Regions from separate parts of the Pseudomonas sp. Q1-7 genome, predicted to be linked through region 1. Evidence: riboswitches for the same ligand, from Rfam matches in the RefSeq annotation. Region 1 holds a riboswitch; the other holds the start of a gene.
The links. A riboswitch is a leader RNA that binds a small molecule or an ion and turns the genes downstream of it on or off. The one in region 1 is predicted to bind cobalamin.

Region 1 (3,877 bases):
GTCGCACGGTGCCGCGCCAGGTCGCCCAGCGCTTCGCCTTCCGGCATCCGTGTCTTGCTGGCGTAGCGGGTGAGGATCAGCGTCTGGGACACCTCCGGCAGGGTCAGCTCGCAGCCCAGCAGGGCGGCGCAGGCGGAGGTGGCAGTCACCCCCGGCACCACGTCGTAGGGAATGCCCCGCGCACGCAGGTGGCGGATCTGCTCGCCGATGGCGCCGTAGAGGGACGGATCGCCGGAATGCACCCGCGCCACGTCCTGCCCCCTGGCGTGGGCCTCGGCCAGCAGGGCGACGATTTCCTCCAGGTGCAGTTCGGCGGTATTCACCACGCGCTCTGCGCAATGCCCGGCCAGCACCGCTTCCGGCACCAGCGAACCGGCGTAGAGGATCACCGGGCAGGAGCGGATCAGCCGCTGGCCCTTCACCGTGATGAGTTCCGGATCGCCGGGGCCGGCGCCGATGAAATAAACGGTCATGGCCGTTCTACCTCGTGCTGGAGGCAGGCCAGGGCACAGGTGGCGCTGGCGCTGCGGCGTTTGTCGATGAGCAGGACGGCGCGACTGCCAAACAGGGTGTCAGCCAGGGCCAGGGCGGCGGCTTCGGCCACCCCCGCACTGCCGCTGGCCGCGCGCACCGGCTCGGAAGGCTGGCTAAGGCGCCGTTCCTGGGCAACCAGCTTATCCACAGGCAGGCAATGCAGCGGGAGCCCCAGCTCCCTGGCCAGGTCGTTCAGCCCGGGCTCCGCCGCCTTGCCTTCGGCGCTGGCCAGCGCGACCAGCGCCTCGAAGGACGCGCCGGCCTCGGCCAGGCACTGCCGCAGCAGGCCTTGCAACTCGTCCGCCGGGCAGCCGCGTCGGCAACCCAGCCCGGCGACCAGTTTCAAACGGAGGGCGACGCGTGGCGCTGGTGCAGCCAGGCGGCGGCCCAGCCCAGCACCGCCCAGAACAGGGCATTGGTGATCAGCGAGGCCGCGATGAACGCGTGCTCCAGGGCTTCAGGCGCTAGGCTGGTGTGGACGTCCGGTTGCGGCGCGCCCAGCAGATGCGGGATCACCAGCAGCAGCAGGCCGGCCACGCGCAGGGCCCAGTGGCGGCCGAAGGCGATCAGCGCCAGGCCCACAGCGGTGGCGCAGGCGGTGCCTACCCACCAGGTCTGGCGCTGGGCCAGATCGGCGGCGGCGGTGCCCGGCAGCTCCGGCGGCAGGCCGAGGGACGGCGCCAGGGCGAAGGTGGCAAAACCGCCCAGCCCCCAGAGCAGGCCCTGCCAGGCGCGGGTCGGGCCGCGCAGGCTGAACAACCCGGCGAGGATCAGGGCGAAGCCCACCGCCACCACCAGGTTGCTGCCCCCGGTGGCGAGGGTGCGCTGCCAACCGTCTTCCGGGGCCCAGGCTTCGTCGCTGTGATCGTGGATGTGGGCCACGGCGGCGCCGCCGTGTTCATGCTCGTGGGGCTGTTCCACAGGCGCCGGCTCGGCGGTCTCGTAAGTCTCCGCCTGGAGGATCAGCGGCGTGACCCACAGACTCTGCAACAGGGTCAGCACCAGGGCGGCGATCAGGCCGGCGAACCCGGCGGTCTGGGCAATGCGCTTGATCATCGGAGCTTACTCAGTGGCAGGGGAAGGCGGCGCTGTGGCGGGTGTCGTGGGCGGCGTTGTGCACAGCCTCGATATGCGAGAAGCCGGCGAAATACACCAGGGACAGGCCGATCAGGCCGGCACCGATGGCCAGGACGAGACGCTGGGCCAGGGTCGATGACGAAGCGGCGGAATGGGACAGGGTGCGGCTGGACATGGAGGTTCCCTCTGCGTTGCGAGTGATGGCGGCAGGGGAACGCGCATGAGGGAAGCGGGCGCACAGGCACCCCGATTTCCGGCTTGCGCCCGCCCACCGCGGGTTGCCAAAACGTGATCAGGCCGGTCTCCGGGCTTGCGACGCCTGCCGATGGCAGGATGGGCTTGCCTTCCCATGCCCGAAAGCACAGTGGCCTACTAATCCCTACGTTCGCTTACCGTTGCGGGGGCAGCGTCGGACTTATCCGAAATTGGATGCACCGACTTCCCGTTTCACCTCGCGTACGGCGACGCAAGGCACCTGAAAAATCCGCGCTAGGACAACACGAGACCGACCAAGCGTCAACTGGCGCGATTGACCGCCGTTGGCGCCCTGCGTAGCCTTCGCCCTTTCGAGGTTCTCCGGGCACGTCCCGGAGCTAAGAGGGAACGTGGTCAAGGCCACGGCTGCCCCCGCAACTGTGATCGCCGCGAACGCCTTCGAAATGCCACTGCTTCATGCGGGAAGGCGAAGGAAAGGCCCCGAAACGGGCCGGGCGAGAGCCAGGAGACCTGCCTCGACGACATTCCACACAACCGGGCGGGGTGATCCGGTGGCGAATCCGTTGCGCGGGGCGAGCCCCGCTGCGTTCGTCATGCCCGCCGACCGACCACGCAGAGGCGCGCATGAAAACCCTGGCCAAGCTCCCCGTCACCATCGTCACCGGCTTCCTCGGCGCCGGTAAGACCACCCTGCTCCGTCACATGCTGGACTCGGCCTCCGGCCGGCGCATCGCGGTGATCGTCAACGAATTTGGCGAGCTGGGCATCGACGGCGAAATCCTCAAGCAATGCGCCATCGGCTGCAGCGAGGAAGAGGCCGTGGGCCGCGTCTACGAGCTGGCCAACGGCTGCCTCTGCTGCACCGTGCAGGAAGAGTTCTTCCCAGTGATGCGCGAGCTGGTGGCACGCCGTGGCGACCTCGACCAGATCCTCATCGAAACCTCCGGCCTGGCCCTGCCCAAGCCACTGGTGCAAGCCTTCCAGTGGCCGGAAATCCGCAACGCCTGCACCGTCGACGCGGTGATCACCGTGGTCGACAGCCCGGCCGTGGCCGCCGGCACCTTCGCCGCCCACCCCGAACAGGTGGACGAGCAGCGCCGCCAGGACCCGAACCTGGACCACGAATCGCCGCTGCACGAGCTGTTCGAGGACCAGTTGGCCAGCGCCGACCTGGTGGTGCTGAACAAGGCCGACCTGCTCAGCGCCGACGCCCTGGCCGCGGTGCGCGCCGAGGTGGCGGAAGAGCTGCCGCCGGCGGTGAAGATCGTCGAGGCCAGCGCCGGCAAGCTGCCGCTCGATATCCTCCTGGGCCTGAATGCCGAGGCCGAGCTGCACATCGACAGCCGCCCCACCCACCACGACCACGAAGGCCACGAGGACCACGATCACGACGAGTTCGATTCCTTCCACGTCGACCTGCCGGACGTGGACGAAACCACGCTGCTCAGCGCCCTCGGCCAACTGGTGGAACGCCACGCCATCCTGCGCATCAAGGGGTTCGCCGCCATCCCCGGCAAACCCATGCGCCTGCTGGTGCAGGGCGTCGGCAAGCGCTTCGACAAGCACTTCGACCGCAAATGGCTGGCCGACGAACCCCGTGGCACCCGCCTGGTGGTGATCGGCCAGGAGCTGGACCAGGTCGCCATCGCCAATGAGCTGCGGACTGCGCTGGCATGAGGCACGCACAACGCCCCTCCCCCATCGGGAGAGGGGCCGGGGGTGAGGGCAATAGCCGGGCGCGGGGACCTTCCCTCCCCCCAACCCTCTCCCAGAGGGAGAGGGGGTAAAAGAGCATGCACCTCCTGCGCACCCAACCCGGCGGCTTCGTCCCCGACGACGGCATCGCCCACCTGGCCCAGACGCCTGCCGAGCTGGTGATTCTCTGCAGCGGCGACTCCCACCTGGCGCTGCTGGCCGAGGCCGCCCGCGAGCTGCCGGCGGACTACCCCAGCCTGCGCCTGGCCAACCCCATGCAGTTGCAGAACCACGCCTCGGTGGACCTCTATGTCGACGAAGTGCTGCAACACGCCAAGGTGATCCTCATCTCGGT
Region 2 (3,877 bases), 1.2 Mb from region 1:
GATCAACAGTGCGGGACAGGCGTGATCCATCAGAACTCCACGCCCTTCTGGGCCTTCACGCCGGCCTTGAAAGCGTGCTTGACCAGGCTCATCTCGGTGACGGTGTCGGCGGCGTCGATCAGGCCCTGGGGCGCCCCACGGCCGGTGGCGACCACGTGCTGGCGTTCGGGGCGGGACTCGATGTCCCTGAGCACCTCGTCCAGCTCCAGGTAGCCGTGCTTGAGGGCGATGTTCAGCTCATCGAGCACCACCAGGCCGATCCGCGGGTCGTCCAGCAGGCCGCGGGCCACCGCCCAGGCCGCGCGGGCCTTCTCGATATCGCGCTGGCGGTCCTGGGTATCCCAGGTGTAGCCCTCGCCCATCACGTGGTAGCTGACCTCGTCGGGGAAGCGGCGGAAAAAGTTCTCCTCGCCGGTGGACATGCCGCCCTTGATGAACTGCACCACGCCCACCTTGAGACCGTGGCCCAAGGCACGGGCAACCATGCCGAAGGCGGAACTGCTCTTGCCCTTGCCATTGCCGGTGTGCACCAGCAGCAGGCCGTACTCGCTCTGGGCCTGGGCAATCTTTTCGTCGACCACGGCCTTCTTGCGCTGCATGCGCGCCTTGTGGCGGGCATCGCGTTCGGCGGATTCGCTCATCGGACGTTCCTCCTCACAGGGCCTGGTAACGGACGGTGAAAAACACCGCCTGTCCCGGCTGGTTATAGTCCAGGGCGGTTTCGTAATCGGCGTCCAGCAGGTTGCTGACCTTGGCCTGCAGGCGCCACTCCTCGGTCAGCCAGTATTCGCCGCGCAGGTCCACCGTGGCGTAACCGGCAACGCGTTCGCGGTTGGCCAGGTCGTTATAGCTGCGGCCTTCGGCATGCACAGTGGCGCCGACGCCGAAGCGGCCGATGCGCCGATCGAGGTCCAGATTGAAGATTTCCTTGGCCCGACGCGGCAGTTCATTACCATCGTTGGCACCGGACTCGCGGTTCTCCGGGTCGAGAAAGGTCGCGTTGGCGCTCCAGTCCCAGCCCAGCCAGTGGCTGCCGACCACCAGTTCGAGGCCATCGATGCGCGCCTTGCCGATGTTGTTCGGGCCGCCGAACGGGCCGAGGGTGGAGTCGTAGGCGATCAGGTCATCCACATGGGTGCGGTAGGCATTGATCGACCAGTGGCCCCAGTCGTGCTGACCGGCGAGGGCGGCTTCGAAGCTCTCCGAGGTTTCCGCATCCAGGTCGGGATTGCCGTAGCCGGGGTAGTACAGCTCGTTGAAGCTGGGCGCCTTGAAGGCGGTGCCGTAGCTCAGGCTGAAACGCAGCGCTTCGGTCAGGGCATAGCCCCAGGCGGCGTTGCCGGTGTCATGAGTGCCGAACTGCTCGTTGTCGTCGCGGCGCAGGGCCAGCTGCCAGTCCTGGCGACCGGCCTGGCCGAGGTATTGGGCAAACCCGCCCTGGTTCTTGCGGGAGTCCTTGTCGAAGGCGGTGGAGCTGCTGATCCGGTCGCGCTGCCAGTCGTAGCCCAGGGTCAGCACATGCCCCTCGGCCAGGGTCAGGTCGTTGAGCCAGGAGGCGCTGTCGCGGGTGGAGTCGAAGCGCGCATCGAACACGCCATCGGTGTGGCTGGTGCTCTTGTCCTCGCTGCGGCCGGCCTGCAGGGTCACATCCCAGCGTTCCGCCGGGCTGTAGCGGACGCGGCCGCCCAGCAATTCCTGGCGGTTGTCTGCGTTGGCATTGTGGCCGCCCTGTGGGTGGAAGAAGCCCGACGAGTCGATGTCGTCGTAATCGTTGTGGGCCTTGGCGCGCATCAGCGTGCCATCCAGCTCCAGGCCGTTGTCGAAACGATAGCCGGCGCGCAGGTTGCCGGAGAGGTTGCGGTAGCCGTCGGCGTCCGGCTCGTAGTAGTCGCTGCCCTGACGGCGGGAGTTGATACCGTCGGTGTCCTGGCTGCTGACCCCCAGGCTGTACCAACCCTTGCCGTCCCCCCCGGAAACCCCGGCGCTGCCTTCGTAGCTGTCGTGGGTGCCGTAGCCGGCGGAGAACCAGGGCTTGGCCCCTTCCTGGCCGCCCTTGCGGGTGAAGATCTGGATCACCCCACCAATGGCTTCGGAACCGTAGAGGCTGGAACGCGGACCACGGACCACCTCGATGCGCTCGATCAACTCCACCGGCAGGTCCTGGAAGGCGGTGAGGCCGGCGCTCACCGAACCCACCTTGATGCCGTCGATCAGCACCAGCACGTGGTCGGACTCGCTGCCACGCAGGAACAGCGTGGTGTTCTTGCCCGGACCGCCGTTGTTGCTGAGGGTCACGCCCGGCACCTTCTGCAGCAGCTCGGGCACCGAACGCGCCTGGCTGCGCTCGACTTCTTCACGGTCGATGACCGTGGTAGCGGCGAGGCTGGCGCGCACCGGCCGCTCGCTGCGGGTCGCGGTAACCACCTGCTCGTCGAGGGTCAGCGGCGCCGCGACCAGGGAGGGGGAAATGAAGGTTCCGCCGAGCAGCGCAAGCGCCGCCGGCCTGAAGAAAGGCTTGCGAATCAAGGTCTGGGTCTCCGTCGTGCCACCCGCGCGACATCTACAAGGAATACTGCATGCGGAAGGCTCCGCGATGCCCTGTTTGCGCCAGGCCGGTCTCCGGGCTTGCGAGTGGAGCCGAAACTCCCGTGCCGCGCCTTCCCATGCCAGGGGCACAGTGGCCGATTGCGGCTGTCTACTCGCCTACCGTTGCGGGGGCAGCGCCGGATTCTTCGAAGGAATGGACCGGCTTCCCTGTTTCACCCCATTGGCCGAAGCCATGGGGCACCTGAGGCAGCGGCGAAGGTTAGAGACTCGGGGAGGCAGCGTCAATTCGAGCCACCCCCTCGGTTCAAGGATGCCGCTCAGCGTCTGCAGCGCGCCGTAGGTTGGGTTGAGGCACGAAACCCAACGAGCCCATGCCGGTAATCGCGCCATTGGGCCGCGCTGCGCTTGGCGCCAACCTGCGGTCCCGGTGGCGGCATACCCGTTAGCGCATGCGGTCCGCCGTAGGTTGGGTTGAGGCACGAAACCCAACGAGCCCATGCCGGTAATCGCGCCATTGGGCCGCGCTGCGCTTGGCGCCAACCGGCGGCGCGGGTATGCGGCTCAGCGTTTTCGGCAGAGGGTCAGGCCATCGCCCACGGGGAGCATCGAGAGATCGACGCGTGCGTCATTTTTCAGCGCGCTGTTCAGGGCCTGGATGGCGCGGGTGTCGGCGCTGTCCGGTGCGGCCTCGAGCACGCGGCCGCTCCACAACACGTTGTCGAAAAGAATCAGGCCACCCTGGCGCGCCAGGCGCAGCCCTTCTTCCAGGTAGGCCGGGTAATTGGCCTTGTCGGCATCGATGAAGATCAGGTCGAAACTGCCGCTGTCCAACTGCGCCAACGTCTCCAGGGCCGGTGCCAGGCGCAGTTCGATGCGGTCGGCGAGGCCGGCTTCCTGCCAATGGCGACGGGCGATGGCGTTGTAGTCGCCGGGCAGGTCGCAGCAGATCAGGCGGCCCTCGGCGGGCAGTTCGGCGGCCATGCACAGGGCGCTGTAGCCGGTGAAGGTGCCCACTTCGAGGATGCGCCGGGCACCGATCAGCTTCACCAGCAGCGCCATGAACTGGCCCTGCTCCGGGGCAATCTGCCAGCGAGCCATGGGCAGCGCGGCGGTTTCCGCGCGCAGGCGGGCGAGCAGCGGCGTGTCCCGCAGCGAGACCTGGAGGAGGTAGCCGTAGAGGGCGTCGTCGAGGTTCAGCGTGCGGTTGGTCATGGGGGCCTCAGGGGTTCTGCGCCATGCGTGGGTCGAAGATTACGCGCTTGGCGCTGAGATAGCTGCGCTGCCAGTAGCCGTCCGACAGGCTGTCGAGGCGCACCGTTCCGCCGGTGCG

Region 2: another riboswitch for cobalamin. It lies ahead of btuB (TonB-dependent vitamin B12 receptor); the one in region 1 lies ahead of cobW (cobalamin biosynthesis protein CobW).

The regions. Positions count from the first base shown of each region.
Region 1 is NZ_CP116304.1:903,331-907,207, reverse strand. It holds gene cobM (precorrin-4 C(11)-methyltransferase) at 1-473, opposite strand, end outside; gene PJW05_RS04120 (cobalamin biosynthesis protein) at 470-880, opposite strand; gene PJW05_RS04115 (CbtA family protein) at 877-1,590, opposite strand; gene PJW05_RS04110 (CbtB domain-containing protein) at 1,601-1,786, opposite strand; cobalamin riboswitch at 1,890-2,105, opposite strand; cobalamin riboswitch at 2,164-2,359, shown strand; gene cobW (cobalamin biosynthesis protein CobW) at 2,452-3,504, shown strand; gene cobN (cobaltochelatase subunit CobN) at 3,621-3,877, shown strand, end outside.
Region 2 is NZ_CP116304.1:2,152,137-2,156,013, reverse strand. It holds gene PJW05_RS10020 (cobyrinate a,c-diamide synthase) at 1-30, opposite strand, end outside; gene cobO (cob(I)yrinic acid a,c-diamide adenosyltransferase) at 30-641, opposite strand; gene btuB (TonB-dependent vitamin B12 receptor) at 655-2,526, opposite strand; cobalamin riboswitch at 2,594-2,807, opposite strand; gene PJW05_RS10005 (O-methyltransferase) at 3,109-3,759, opposite strand; gene PJW05_RS10000 (C40 family peptidase) at 3,767-3,877, opposite strand, start outside.